DNA from 2 places in the Lysinibacillus sp. NPDC056232 genome. Region 2 is predicted to be linked to the other one. Evidence: riboswitches for the same ligand, from Rfam matches in the RefSeq annotation. Region 2 holds a riboswitch; the other holds the start of a gene.
The links. Region 2 has a riboswitch for thiamine pyrophosphate ahead of thiM (hydroxyethylthiazole kinase). Riboswitches for the same ligand answer to the same signal wherever they lie in the genome.

Region 1 (7,816 bases), on a different contig from region 2:
CTTGCATTCTGTATTGCAGGTTCAGCTAACCTACCTGTAATCATCTATACAATCTACTGGAAACGCTTTAATACAGCTGGTGCTATAACGGCAATGTTAACAGGCTTAATCTCTGCTTTAGCTCTTGTTGCAGTTTCACCAAACATCTGGAATCCAGTTGAAGGAAAAGCAATTTTCGTTGGTGATCCGTTAATTATGTTAACGAACCCAGCTATCATCTCTGTTCCACTTGGCTTCCTAGGAGGCTTCATCGGAACAATGCTTTCTAAGGAAACAGATGATAAGAAATATCGTGAAGTGGATGTTAAAGCAAACACAGGTATTTCTGTACAAGACGTATCACACTAATAATAGAACAATCGCCTCGTAAGTTAACACTTACGAGGTTTTACTTTTTCTTCCGTATTCGGTACGATATTTACAAATGATAGTTGGAGGTAAGGTAACATGACAAACTCAAAAGCAAAAAAGAAACGCATGCATATAAAACGCACAAAAGGGAAGGACGTTGAAAAAAATCGTCAATCTTCCCCTTTCAGTACACATGAGCGTGTAACGAAAACGAAAAAAGAAAATATTGAACAAAATTTTACAAAGCACAGAAAACACAACCACGCTGAAGATGATTAGTGGTTGTGTTTTGCTTGTAATGAGACATTTTGATGTTTAGAAGTAATCAGTTTTGGTATAAAGTGCAACGGATACAGTAAAAGAAAAAGGTTAGGTATCCACCACATAAGATCAAAATCAAGCTTTATTGTCCAAAAAGCAATCGCCTGCAATCCAGAACAAGATGTTAGTGTCAGAGATAGTAAGGCAAATGCTCTCCACTTTTCATTTTTTATTTTAAATAGATAGAGACTAATAAAACCAGTAACTGAAAATCAATTATGCCTCGCATAATTGCGTCTGGAATCGGCTTTGTGCTTGCACAAAGAAACTCCTTTCCGATTCCGTGACATCCGCCGGAGGCTTTAACTTCTTTCAGCGGGTGTCCAAACACCCGCTGAAAGAAGTTAAAATATCTAGCGGGAAAAACGACCAATTCCATATAACTAATAATTCATTTTGATAATCCTGATATAAATACTCTTCTGGAATCAAATGAAAAAAAGTGACAAGCCAATAGAGTATAAAAAAGAAATCTGTACCTAAAAATAGCATTCTTAAAGCTTTACTGCCCCCATTTAGTTTTCTTCGTTAACGTTACCATTTAGAATACCAAGCATAAGGATGTCCACCATTTCCTGCATTGTATCCTGAAGTGAAATCATATTTCTGTTTTGGGATGCATGTTCCATCAATCGATAAAGCCCGCCAATATAGACTTCTATAAAGATCTCTTTATTAAAGGGACGTATTTTATTTGTTGCAATTCCTTCATCTATTAACGAAAAGATACCTGCCCATTGTTCATGAATAAAATCATCAAGAGTTTCCCATTGCTTTGGATAATATCGTTGAAGTTCCTCTAAATATTTGAGCTGAGCAAACTTAAAATCAGCCGGAATTAGTACAAGACTTTTTTGTAGTTTTTCTACAAGATTTAACGTTGAATCATGCAGAATTTCTTCCTCTTTCATTTTCAGCTCTTCAATTGCTAGATCAATCATTTCATTCAGTAGTTCTTCCTTTGAGGGATAGTATCCATACAATGTTTTAGTACTCATACCTAGTTGCTTTGCTAAATCCCCCATCGTAAACCGGAATCCTTTTCGTTCAGCTTCACTTATGGATACCTTTAAAATTCTTTCTTTCAACACTTTCACCTACTTCTAGGAAAACAAAAAAAGTTTTTTATTTTCCATATTTTACATTAGTGCAGAATGAAAATACTGTCAAATAAAAAAACACAGCTGCTTTTTAAAAGAAACAGCTGTATTTTTTGTTATAAAATATAAAATGTTGTCGTATTTCTTGTAATGGTGTGCACCGCTTCCTGTGTTGTAAGCCCTTTTATCGAAGCAATAACCTCTATGGAATGATTCATCATCCAAGGCGATGTTCGTTTATTGTCAAAAGGACCTTCGAACGGCCATGGACCATCTGTTTCTACCATTATCAGTTCGATTGGATATTTTTTAATAAGCTGTTGAATTTCAGCCTCATACGTACAATCAGGCGTCACAGAAATGAAATACCCATTATGAATCATCCGTTCAACTACTTCCTCATCGCCTTTAAACCAATGAAAATGCGCTTTTTTTACATGATGTTTTTCTAGCAAATCACAAACAATCGCCGCATCCTCATAAACAGCATGTAACACTATCGGTTTATTTAACTCCTTTGCCAATACTATAAACCGTTCTAACAATGCCACATACGGACGATCATCAATCGCCTTCTCCTGCCTCAAATAATAAGGCAAGCCTACCTCGCCAATTGCCACCATTTCATGAGTGTGTTGGCGTATCCAATCGAATAAAACGTCTTCCTCCACATCACTTGGTAACGGTTGTTCAGGATGAAAACCAAACGCTGCCTTTACCTTTGCATAGGCTTTCGACAGTTTCAAAGTCTTTTCACACGATGGAAGATTCATGCTAACGGCAATAACATGTTCAGCCTCCTCTAGCAAAGTAGGTACGTCATTTTCCTCATACTGATCTAAATGAATATGTGCATCAATCAACATTCTCTTCATCCTTTTCTTCTTTTAAATACGTGAATAACTGTTGCTTTAAAGCCGTAAACGAAGCGGAATGACGAATTTCTTCTTGGCGTGGCCTTGCAAAAGGTACGATTATTTCCTTTTTCATTGTCGCTGGTCGTTTCGTGAGTACAATGATACGATCAGCTAAAAACAGAGCTTCCTCGATACTATGTGTAACGAATAATATTGACTTTCGATATTCCTCCCATATCGATAAAAGCCACGCCTGCATTTCAAGCCTTGTAAACTCATCAAGTGCAGAAAACGGCTCATCTAAGCATAAGATGGGCTTATCACTAACAATGGCACGAATAAAAGATACACGCTGTTGCATACCCCCTGACAGCTCATTGGGATACGCATTTTCAAACGCTGCAAGCCCTACTTTGTCTAACCATTCCTTGGCCAAGTTCACGTTTGGTTTTCCATGAAGCTCCTCGACCATCGTGACATTTTCTACTATCGTACGCCATGGTAATAAACACGGCTGCTGAGGCATATAGCCAATCGTCCCTCTTTTTTGCTGGATATCTGTATCGTTTAATAAAATGGCACCCTTATCAATAGAAGAAACACCGCCAATTAATTGAAAGAGTGTACTTTTTCCACTGCCTGACGGACCAATAATCGCCACAAATTCCCCGTCCTTCACCTCAAAAGATAAATTACGGATGACAGGAAGAGCATCAAAGGATTTATCAATGTTTTGAATGCTTAGCATGCTGTCTTCTCCCCTTCACAACAAATTTTTCTAAAAGTCGAATAGCACTAAATAATAGTAAACTTAAACATACGATGGCAAAAATCGCTACAAATACTCGATCCGTTCGAAATGAAGATTGTGCTAATGTCATATAAACACCAATCCCCATTTTCGCACCTAGCCATTCCGCAATGACAGCCCCCATGACGCTATAGGTTGCCGCAATCTTTATGCCTGAAAAAATCGCTGGATACGCATAAGGCCATTCAAGCTTCCAAAAGGTTTGTGCTTTCGTTGCACCAATCATCTCAAAATAATGCTTCAGCTCAGGCGAAGTTTGACGAAAGCCATCCATTGCCGAAATAACAATAGGGAAAAAGCACACAAGACAAATAATAATGAGCTTTGGCAATAAACCGAAGCCAAACCAAATGATTAATAACGGTGCTAGGACAAGTATTGGGACATTCTGCGACATAATGAGAATAGGATAAAATAGCTCCCTGACAAACGTAAAACGATGTAATAGCACAGCAACCGTTAGCCCAAATGATATCCCGATGGCAAGACCTAGAAGTGCTAATTGAACAGTCGCTAAAGCATGTGGCACAAACGTCTCATACGATTGAAAACCTTCTTTCAAAATGGCACTCGGTGCAGGCAAAAGCCAATGTGGAGTATCAGCAAAACGGACAATTAGTTCCCATATGAATAAGAGGAAGGCGATAAAAATTATCGTCCTTCCTTGTTTGAAAGCTTGCTTCATCACTGGTATTTCTCCGTCAATGTACCCATTGTAATACCAGATGGCTGATATAAAATTTTCACTTGCGTGATGACATTGATCGCGCCCAGCTCAATCATCTTGTCATTCATTTTTTCAATGATTTGTAGCAAAATCGATAGTTCACCCTCCATTGTCGTTTCTAGTGGGTGAACTTCATATTTAACTCCTGAAGCGTCGATAACCGCAATCGCTGCATCGACATATGGGATCACATCCTCATATTTTTCAGTTTTCGGTATAATTTGTACACTTATTAATGAGTTTGCCATATTACTTTGTCTCCTTTTTCGGTAAAAAGTCGTTTGTAAATGCTTGTTCTGCGTTAAATTCGCCCTCTAAAACTTTGTTGTCGGCCATCCATTTCGCGTAATTTTCCCAGACAGCTAGCTTTTGCTCGCCCCATTGTGCAGCGTCGTCTTGATACTTATCTGCTAGCCATTCCTGACTTTTATGCACAAGGTTCTTATCTAAATCAGGTACCGCTTCTAGTAAAATATCAGCTGCTTCATTTGGATGATTTATCGCATATTCATAGCCCTTTGCTGCAGCAGCGACAAATGCTTTGACCGTCTCAGGATCATCCTTAATCATTTTTTCATTTGTAGCAAGTACAGGTGTGTAATAATCTAACTGCTCGCTATAATCTGTTAAATAAAGCATGTTTAGCTTTTCGCCACGAAGTTCTGCTTCAATACCTGTCCATGCATAATAAATCCACGCAAAATCAATATCTTTTTTCATCATTGTGAAGAAATCTAAATCACCAGCATTGACGATATCTAACTTATTAATATCCGCATTTTTTGTTTGCATAAGTGATTGTAGTACAGCCTTTTCAAGTGGTGCACCCCAGCCACCGTATGTTTTACCTTCAAAATCCTTTGGTGACGAAATGCCTTTCGATGCAATAGATGCGAAGCCAGAAGTATTATGTTGAATAATCGCTGCAATCGATACTAAAGGTACATCCTGCACACGAGCCTGTGTAATTCCTTCCTGATAACTTACGCCAAACTGAGCCTTCCCAGATGCCACAAGCTGATCTGCACCGGTTTCGCCAGGTAATAAAATATCAACATCTAAGCCCTGATCCTTAAAGTAGCCAAGCTTTTCCGCTACATATAAACCGGTATGATTTGTATTCGGTGTCCAATCAAGAACGACTGATACTTTCGTTAACCCTTTAGCATCCTTTTTAGCCTCTTTTTCGCTACAACCCACTAATGTTAAAAGTGCAGCCATCAGGATCAATAACCATTTTTTCATGTTGAATCCTCCAAGTAAGTAGTGTGAAAGTGTTCATGAATGAATGTCTTTACCAGCAGAAACCGTTCACGGTCTGTTTACACGTAAGGTATGTGCATGCAACAAAAGTCTGAAAACATAAAAAAACGCCCAGGATTCCTCCCAGACGTTTTACAATCAGTATCAAAAACTTTCTTTTTTTGAATAGATGTTCCCTACGCTGGTACGAGCCAAATCAGGTTCAAAGGGTCAGCGTCTATCGGACACAATCTCAGCTGGCAACTACCAGCCCCCCTACATTCTTTCCATATGAACTTTTCGTGATTATTATACCCATATCTATCACGAAATGACAAGTGGCTGTTTACCGATAGCGCTGAATTATTATTAAACAGCCACACCAAAGCACAAAGCTGATTGGTTTCAATTTACTAAAAAAGCCCAGCTCTCAAAAGGAGCTGGGCTAGAAAACTAATTTTACTTTTCTTCTTTTTTGACCGTGAACACATGTGAAATGGCACCGTCAGCAGCTATATCTACTTTAAAGGAGCCGTTGGAGTGTCGATCTGCTCGCGTTAATGCTTGTACGTCAAGAATCTCTTGCACGCCTTTTTCCGTCTCGATCGTTAGCTGTTCCCCACCAGTTACCTTAACTACAGCCACGATACGATGTGGGTTCGCTTTTAACTCTGTTAATACTTTTAAGCCGCGTTTTGCACGACTAGCCAGCTCTACCTCGGCTACATTCATTTTCTTCACCGCACCGCGCTGCGTGACAATCGCCACATAGGCCGTGTCATTTGGCGGTAAAACATTGATACCGACTAATGCTTCTCCGTCTTTCAGCGTAATCCCTTTGACGCCGCCCGTTTTCACACCCGTTACTGGTAATTCCTCCATTGGGAAACGAATAGCATAGGCAGTATCTGTCGTTAACATTAGTTCTACCTCGTCCGTCACGATACCTGCAAAAATCATTTCATCTCCCGACTTGACATTCATCGTTTTTATCGGTTTCGAATAGCGTGTTACAGCATAATCTGCTACAGATGAGCGTTTAATTTGTCCATCTTTCGTAGCCGTTAAAATATACGTATTAGCCTGTTCGAATGTCTCAAAACCGTATACAGCAATAATAGATTCATCTTCTCCGGTCGGCACAATACTTGAAATATGCTGACCAAGATCCTTCCAACGAATATCTGGTAGCTCATGGACAGGCTGATAAATATAATTGCCTCGGTTTGTGAATAGCAATAGATGATGCTGCGTATTTAAATTTTCTTCATATAACAAATAATCGGAATCCTTCATCGCAAAATCCTGACCATTCGAAGCTGCATGTGAACGTGTAGATGTACGCTTAATATAGCCATCCTTTGTGACAGTCACTACGACCTCTTCACTTGGGACAAGGACATCTAACGTAATTTTGATTTCTTCAATTTCTTGTTCGATTTTTGAACGACGTGGCTCTGCAAAGCGCTTTTTAATGTCAAGTAGTTCCTGTTTAATAACACGTACAAGCTTTGCTTCACTATTAAGAATACCTTCAAGCTTGGCGATCAGTTTATTTAGTTCATCCTGTTCATGGCGAAGCTCTGTAATATCTGTATTCGTTAATCGGTATAATTGCAAGCTAACGATTGCCTCTGATTGTACTTCTGTAAAGTCAAATTTCACCTGTAAATTCGTTTTCGCATCTCGTTTATCATTAGACGAACGAATCGTTGCAATAACTTCATCTAAAATAGAAAGCGCCTTTATCAAGCCATCAACGATATGCGAACGATCTTTAGCTCTTTGTAAATCATAAATGGAGCGGTTCGTCACAACTTCCTTTTGATGGACAATATAAGAATCCAGTAACAATGGCAATGTCATCATTGTCGGACGACGATTATGGATAGCGATCATATTAAAATTATAGGCTACTTGTAAATCAGTTGTTTTGAACAAGTATTGTAAAATCCCTTGTCCTGGAACATCTTTTTTCAGTTCAATGACAACACGTAGGCCGGTACGATCCGATTCATCGCGAATTTCTGCAATTCCTTCAAGTCGTTTATCTACGCGTTGCTCATCGATTTTCTTCACAAGATTTGCTTTATTGACATCATACGGTAATTCCGTAATAACGATTTGCTCTTTGCCACCTTTAATTGGCTCCACGGCTGCTTGAGCGCGGACGATAATTTTACCGCGACCAGTCTCATACGCCTTTTTAATACCATCGACACCTTGAATGATCCCACCTGTTGGGAAATCAGGCCCTTTAATAACAGTCATTAATTCATCAACAGTAGAGTTCGGCTTATCTAAGCGCATGAGAACACCGTCTAGCACCTCATCAAGTGCGTGAGGAGGAATGTCTGTGGCATAACCGGCCGAAATACCTGTTGAGCCATTGACTAGTAAGTTCGGG
Region 2 (7,816 bases):
GAAAAGAGCCGTGACAAAAACTTGTCACAGCCCCTTTGTCTAGTAATATCTTAGCCTAAAATCAATAAATTATGCTAGTGCTTTGACCGCTGCAATTGCCGCTTCATAGTTTGGATGGTCTGTTGCTTCAGGAACATATTCTACATATGTCACTTTGTCATTTGCATCCACAACAAATACTGCGCGTGTTAGAAGACGTAACTCTTGAATGTAGACACCATATGCTTCACCAAATGACAGGTCACGGTGATCCGAAACTGTTTGAACAGCATCAATACCCGCTGCACCACACCAACGTTTTTGAGCAAATGGAAGGTCAACAGATACTGTATAAATCACTACATTATCACCTAAGCTCGCTGCTGCTTCATTAAAACGACGTGTTTGCGCATCGCATACACCAGTATCTAATGATGGTACAACGCTAAATAAACGAATTTTCCCCTCTGAATCTTTTAATGTAACAGGTGACAGGTCATTCGCTAATACAGTGAAATCTGGTGCTTGATCTCCAACCTTTACTTCGTTCCCTACAAGTGTTACTGGACCATTTTTAAATGTTACTTGTGCCATATAAACGCCTCCTAATCATCATATATACATAATATTACTAAATGGAGGGAATTAATTGCAACTAAGACAGCTTATTTTGTTGCTGACGCTTCGCTTTCGCACAGATAAAACATTTGTTGCTGACGCTTCGCTTTCGCACAGAGCAAAGCTTCCTGGGGGCGTCCGATGAGCCGCTTGGGGCAACAGATGTTTTTTGTGCGAAAGCGTAGTGTAACGTAGCGGCAGCGACACGATGTTGGTCCCGAAGGCGTTATCACAGGATGTGATGCTCTTAGCCTTCGTTCCTCTATTGCTAATCCCTAAGGAGTAGCCCAGCCGGAACGAAGATCAGCTTTATTCATAGTATACTTTATAATAAATGTCATCCTAACTTTTGGATCTTTTTCCTAACGAACTAACCATTAATCACCACTATCACCACAAAAATAAAGAGCCGTCTCACCGTAATGAGACAGCTCTAGTCATTATTCTTCGTTATCTTTCTCTAGCTTTTCAGGTTCTGATTTTCCCTCTAGCGGTACAGATTCAGTCTTTTCCTCTTTTATTGGCAAAGACGGTTGAACAATATCTTTTTCAATATATATTTTTTCATGAACGACTGTTGTATCCGCGAAAAAATCATGTAGACCTTGATTGTTCGGTAGAATGCCTACAAGAATATAAAGTGGCATAAAAATGCTGTTGATGATACGCCCAATCCAATCACGGAATAACACGTCTGACCAAGTCAGCTTCTCATGCTTTAATGAAATAACACGTAATCCAAATATCATTTTCCCTAATGTTTGCCCAAAAAATCTCGTCATTAATACGAAATAACTGTAATAGAGAATAGCAGATATAATCGAAATAGGTGCATACCACACTGTGTCAGATAATGACCAATCCATTAAATAAAATATTGGGTTAACGAGAATTCCACCTACTGCTGCAATAATAATTCCGTCTATTAAAAATGCCCAAAAACGTATCCAAAAGCCTGCCGTTTTTAATACATAATTTTTATTCGTAATTGGCTTATCCATTAGGAGAGCATTCCCTATAGAGGGTGACCCTTGCATAACAACTTCATTGTTTGTCATTGTACTCCCTCCTCAGTATTCGCCATATAAGTACATCATTTTAGGTGCTTTATAGTCCGCCATAATTTTCATCAGCATTTTTTCCTCTGCTGATGGACCGAATATGGATCCAATTTTCATCCCAACATATGATTTCCAGCCACCCACATCATATGAATACTGGAATAATGCAGCGTCCTCTAGACCAAAGTCTTTACGCAATGCAGTAATTGTTGCTTCCTCATCACCAATCTCATCAACTAAGCCTGCTTCAAGCGCCTTCTTACCACTAAGAATTCTACCATCAGCCACTTTTTTCACATCTGGTTCAGACATATTACGTCCTTTTGCAACAATACCAACGAATTCTTGATACGTTTCATTAATCATGTCTTGCATCATAGCACGCTCTTCCGGTGTCACTTCACGCATTGGACTAAGCATATCCTTATGTTCACCAGATTTAAACGTTTCATATTTAATACCAACTTTTTCTGCTAACTCCTGATAATTAATAGATTGCATTATGACACCAATCGATCCTGTAATTGTATCACGTTGCGCAAATATTTTATCTGCAGGTGCTGAAATGTAATAACCACCTGAAGCTGCCATCGAATCCATAGAAACATAGATTGGAATTTGTCGCTCTTCTTTAATTTTCAAAAGTTTTTTATATATTTCTGCTGATTCCTTTACACCGCCACCTGGTGAATTAACACTTAAGACGATACCTTCCACAGTCTGATCATATAAAATATTATCTAATTGATTTAAGAAAAATTGATGATCATAAGAAACTGGTTGCCATAGTGAACTTGAGCCAACATCTTGAATCGTACCATCAACCTTTAAGTATGCAATACGTTTATCCTTATTGCCGCTTTCTTTAACCTCTTCCATTACCGTCAAGTCGTTTCCAGCCACCAAGCTATCAAAATTGCTAAAGAAATCTGATTTAAATATTGCAAAAATGGTGTTGATTCCTAATGAAAATACTAATAGCACACCTGCAATTATTAAAGCAGCCCACCTTTTACCATTCATATCTTTCTGCCTCCTCATAACGTTATACGATTGATATCCTAATTTGTTTCATACTTATTGCAATAAGATGGCTTATTACCATAACCCGGGGTTGATTTCCAACACTTTGCAAAAGCTTTAACTTATTCAACCTATAATACATTACCTAACATTATAAAAAAAATCAAAGTTCATAAAAAAAGCAGGAACTTTGATTTTCGACATTATTTCCTAGGAAATTAATGATGATTGATAGAATGGATTTTTTCTTGCTCTCGTAATTCGACACGACGAATTTTGCCTGATGAGGTTTTTGGCAGCTCAGTAACAAACTCAATTGCACGAGGATATTTATAAGGGGCTGTTAAAGTTTTCACATGGCTTTGTAGTTTTTTTATAAGCGCTTCATCACCAACTTCTCCATCAGAGAGCACAACAAATGCCTTTACTACATTTCCACGAACTTCATCCGGACTCGCGACAACGGCAGTTTCTTTTACTGCTGGATGCTTCAATAACGCATCTTCTACCTCAAATGGGCCAATTGTATAGCCAGACGATATAATGACATCATCCCCACGTCCTTCAAACCAAAAATAGCCATCTTCATCTTTATATGCACGATCTCCGGTAATATACCATTCGCCTCTAAATTGTAAATTTGTACGTTCGGGATCGTTTAAATATTTTTTAAATAACGCGGGCGTTTCACAGTGAACAGCAATATCTCCAACTTCTCCGATTGCAACAGGATTTCCAAAATCATTGATAATTTCAACAGTATTACCCGGAGTAGGTTTACCCATTGAGCCCATTTTAGCCTCCATCCCTACCATTGTACCAACAAGTAATGTATTCTCTGTTTGTCCATAACCATCTCGTACTTGTAAATTAAAGACCTCTGAAAATACTTTTATCACTTCACTATTTAAAGGTTCACCCGCTGATACAGCCTGACGTATTGTACTTAAATTGAAATCTCGTAAATTTTCAAGCCCCGCCATAAATCGATATTCGGTTGGCGTGCAGCACAGAATATTAACATTGAATTTTTCAATCAGTGCAAGGTATGTTGCCGCATCAAAGTGACCTTTGTAAACAAATGCTGTTGCACCACTTCCTAAAGTAGCGAGGAACGGACTCCAAATCCATTTTTGCCAGCCTGGAGCTGCTGTAGCCCAAACAATGTCACCTTCTTGAACACCTAACCAATTTGGTGCAGTAGTTCGTAAGTGTGCGTAACCCCAGCTATGAGTATGTACTGCTGCCTTTGGATTGCCTGTTGTACCACTTGTATATGCTAAAAATGCAATGTCTGTACTCTTAGTTGGTGTAGAATTAAAATAGCTCTTTGATTGGCTTTGCATTTTTTCAAGCAATGGCTGCCAAGGTTCATGTGCATGTCCAATGACAAATTGCTGTATTTCTTGTAAATTTTCAACACTATCAAATTGTTCAATATAAGGCTCAAATGCAACAACTCCTTTTGCATCGGCATGGTTGATTCGATATTCAATATCTTTAGATCTCAGCATTTCCGAACTAGGTATAATGGTTAAACCTGCCTTTAAGGCCGCAATATACACGATATATGCTTCCACTGATCTCGGTACCATGACTAAAATAACATCACCTTTTTTTAAACCTTGAGATGTAAATACATGTGCTGCCTGATTCGCCTTTTCAAGTAAAGCTGTATATGTAATGTACTGAATTTCCCCGTTTTCGCTATAAACTAACAATGCATTTTTTGTAGAATCCTGTGCATATTTTTCAATTTCCTCTGAAATGTTATACCATTCTGGTGCGATTAAATCTTCTCTTTTCATGGCAAATGCCCCCTTTTGTACGCTCATTATAAAACTCAATTTTTATCTTTTTCAATGAAATTCACTCTAATTCATTAAAGTGGTGACAACTATCATGTTCTGCTATATGGCATCAGTCACGTATTGGTTCTATCTATTTCAACTTGGCGTAATCGTCGCTTTCGCACAGAAAAGAATTGTTGCTGCATGAAGATTCAAAAATCCTTATTGAACCCGAATGAATAATATGGTACATTTTGTTCAACTAAAAGCATAATTGCAGGGGGACTCATTTAGAGTTGAGAAGGTAAAACCTGACCCTTTGAACCTGTTAGTTAATACTGACGTAGGGAGCAATTCACATCAAATTACTGATGAAAGGCTCTTTTATGTGTTTTTTGCACGAAAAAGAGCCTTTTTTGCACGCTTACGTCCATCCAACGAGGAGGACTTACATTGATATTTCAAACGATCCGTAAACAAAATCCACTTATTCATTGCATTACTAATTATGTTGTGGCTAATTTTCAAGCAAATGGCTTATTAGCAATAGGCGCTTCTCCAGTTATGGCTGATGATGGTCATGAGGTTGAAGAAATGGTCACAATCGCCTCAGGCTTATTGATAAATATCGGTACCCTTAATGAGCGAATGAAAGAATCAATGTTACTTGCAGGGAAAAAAGCAAATGCTCTTGGCATTCCCGTTATTTTAGATCCTGTAGCTGCAGGTGCAACATCTTACCGGAAACAAACGGTACAGCAATTACTAAAGGAAATTAAATTTGCGGCAATTCGTTGCAATATCGGAGAGCTTGCGGCAATTGCCAATGTAGACTGGCAACAAAAAGGCGTAGATAGTGGTAGTGGTTCAATTTCTGTAGAAGTGGAGGCACAGAAAATAGCTCAACAATACAATTGTATTGTTATTGTGACCGGTGAAAAGGATTTTATTACTGATGGCAAACATCAGCAATGGGTTACAGGTGGAAATTCTCAAATGACAGAAGTTACTGGAACAGGTTGCTTATTGAGTGCAATATGTTGTGCCTCCTACACCGCAGGAGATAAACCATTTGACCAATTGCTAGAAACATTATTGTTTTATAAAAAATTGGCAGAAAAAGCAGCTTCTTCCACTCCATTCATTGGCGATTTTCAAATTGCTGTATTAAATGAACTACACCGCCTTTCCAAGGATGGTGAAAAATGATGGATATTGTAACGACAATTGCTGGTTCAGATAGTGGCGGCGGTGCAGGCATACAGGCTGATTTAAAAACATTTCAGGAATTAAAGGTGTTTGGAACGTCTGTTATTACAGCTTTAACAGCCCAGAATACATTGGGTGTTTCGGGTGTCTTGCCAATTGATGTGAGCTTTATTGAAAAACAACTTAAAGCGCTAATCGAGGATTTTTCAATTAGTGCTATTAAAACAGGAATGCTGTTTTCCTCCGAAATAATCCAATCAATTGCACATATTTTAGCCGAAGTAAATATTCCACTTATTGTAGATCCTGTTATGATTGCAAAAGGTGGCGAAAGCTTATTACAGCAAGAAGCAATTGAGGCATTACGAAGTTATTTGCTACCTTTAGCAACAATTGTAACGCCAAACATCCCAGAGGCTGAAACCCTTTCTGGAAGGAAAATCAATTCTTTAGCAGATATTAAAGAAGTAGCTCAGATCTTATTACAAACAGGCGTTCAATGCGTCGTTATGAAAGGCGGTCATTTAGAGGGTAAATGTTATGCTACTGATTATGTATTTTTTCAAGATGGTCGATCATTTTCCATGCAGTCTACTCGTATTGCAACAAAAAATACGCATGGTACAGGCTGTACGTTTTCCGCAGCATTAACTGCTTTTCTTGGTATTGGGCTACCTTTAGAAAAAGCGATTGAGGAAGCTAAAAAATTTATTCAATTAGCAATCACTCATGATTTATCTATTGGTAATGGCCATGGACCAACAAATCATTTTGCTTATCAAAACTATAAGGATTCCTGCGAGGTGATCATTCATGAAACGTAACGATCTACAGCTCTATTTTATTATGGGTACAGGTAATGTTTTAAATCAGGAGCCAATAAACGTTTTAGAGAAAGCTCTCCAATCTGGAATTACTATGTTTCAATACCGTGAAAAGGGGCCGAATACACTAACTGGACTAGCCTATGTAAATTTTGCTCGTAAATGTCAAAAGCTCTGTCAACAGTATCATATTCCGTTTATCGTCAATGATGATGTAGAGTTAGCTATAAAACTTAGAGCAGATGGTGTTCATATTGGCCAAGAAGATTTTCCTGTGTCGATGGTACGTGAAAAAATTGGCAACATGATTCTAGGTGTTTCTGTTCATTCAGAAGCTGAATTACAAACTGCTCTACAATATGGTGCGGACTATGTTGGAATTGGTCCAATTTTTTCAACCGCTTCTAAAAGCGACGCCAAACCACCTAGTGGAACTGATTTTTTACAACAAGTTCGCAGACAATACCCGGAGCTCCCTATCGTTGCAATTGGAGGCATAAACTGCTCGAATGCACATGCTGTATTTAAAGCAGGTGCGGATGGAATAGCAGTTATTTCCGCAATTTGCGAAAGTAAGGATATTTCAAATACAGTCTCTATATTTAAATCATTTGTAGGATAAAGTGAAACTTTAATCAGTGGGGCGTTTTTACCCCACTGATTATTAGTCTTCACCAATCGGGTTTTTACGGGCAGTTAACTCCACCTATTTCTTTGCTCTCATTGAATTGAATTGAAATGGGAGGACCTAACGTTTCTCTTTTGATATAGATAAATTACTGCCCGTTAATACGGGATAAAAAATAAAGAATTTAAACAAACTAAAACCAGTGCCTTTTACGGTCACTGGTTTTAATTTTAATAATTACTGTTTAAGCAATTATTGGTTGTTGTTTGGCATACCTTTTAATTGTGATTCAGCCATTTGTACAAGACGTTTAGTGATTTCACCGCCAACGGAACCGTTAGCACGAGCTGAAGCGTCAGCTCCTAATTGAACACCAAATTCTTGTGCAATTTCGTATTTCATTTGATCTAGAGCTTGCTCTACACCAGGTACTGCAAGTTTGTTTGAACTGCGATTTGTTGAAGTCATGTGTCTCTCACCTCCTTGTGAATATAGAATGTGCGATATTAGATTTTTAATACAAAAATTTTATAGGTAAATTGTACCTCAGAAGGAAGTAGACTAAAAAAAGCCGACTCAAATGGATTTTTGAGTCGGCTCTTACGGAATCGCAAGTTTCTTCTATAGAAGATCCGCAAATTTATCGGCTTCTTGTTCTTTTTTCGGGAAAATATAGACTTCACG

Region 1: it holds a riboswitch for thiamine pyrophosphate, as region 2 does, so the genes downstream of both, ACFCYJ_RS02885 (ABC transporter substrate-binding protein) here and thiM (hydroxyethylthiazole kinase) in region 2, are expected to answer to the same signal.

Annotation. Positions count from the first base shown of each region.
Region 1 is NZ_JBHJTF010000002.1:162,088-169,903, forward strand. Features, by position in the region: gene ACFCYJ_RS02840 (solute symporter family protein) at 1-348, shown strand, start outside; gene ACFCYJ_RS02845 (hypothetical protein) at 448-630, shown strand; partial or broken gene ACFCYJ_RS02850 (DUF5360 family protein) at 627-884, opposite strand; partial or broken gene ACFCYJ_RS02855 (DUF5360 family protein) at 1,018-1,164, opposite strand; gene ACFCYJ_RS02860 (TetR/AcrR family transcriptional regulator) at 1,188-1,760, opposite strand; gene ACFCYJ_RS02865 (TatD family hydrolase) at 1,889-2,638, opposite strand; gene ACFCYJ_RS02870 (ABC transporter ATP-binding protein) at 2,628-3,377, opposite strand; gene ACFCYJ_RS02875 (ABC transporter permease) at 3,355-4,125, opposite strand; gene ACFCYJ_RS02880 (thiamine-binding protein) at 4,125-4,415, opposite strand; gene ACFCYJ_RS02885 (ABC transporter substrate-binding protein) at 4,417-5,412, opposite strand; TPP riboswitch at 5,587-5,697, opposite strand; gene parC (DNA topoisomerase IV subunit A) at 5,869-7,816, opposite strand, start outside.
Region 2 is NZ_JBHJTF010000024.1:59,784-67,599, forward strand. Features, by position in the region: gene tpx (thiol peroxidase) at 70-573, opposite strand; gene ACFCYJ_RS17310 (hypothetical protein) at 645-830, opposite strand; gene ACFCYJ_RS17315 (RDD family protein) at 1,038-1,655, opposite strand; gene sppA (signal peptide peptidase SppA) at 1,668-2,681, opposite strand; gene mbcS (acyl-CoA synthetase MbcS) at 2,900-4,489, opposite strand; TPP riboswitch at 4,740-4,838, shown strand; gene thiM (hydroxyethylthiazole kinase) at 4,925-5,680, shown strand; gene thiD (bifunctional hydroxymethylpyrimidine kinase/phosphomethylpyrimidine kinase) at 5,680-6,504, shown strand; gene thiE (thiamine phosphate synthase) at 6,494-7,126, shown strand; gene ACFCYJ_RS17345 (alpha/beta-type small acid-soluble spore protein) at 7,385-7,600, opposite strand; gene thiI (tRNA uracil 4-sulfurtransferase ThiI) at 7,754-7,816, opposite strand, start outside.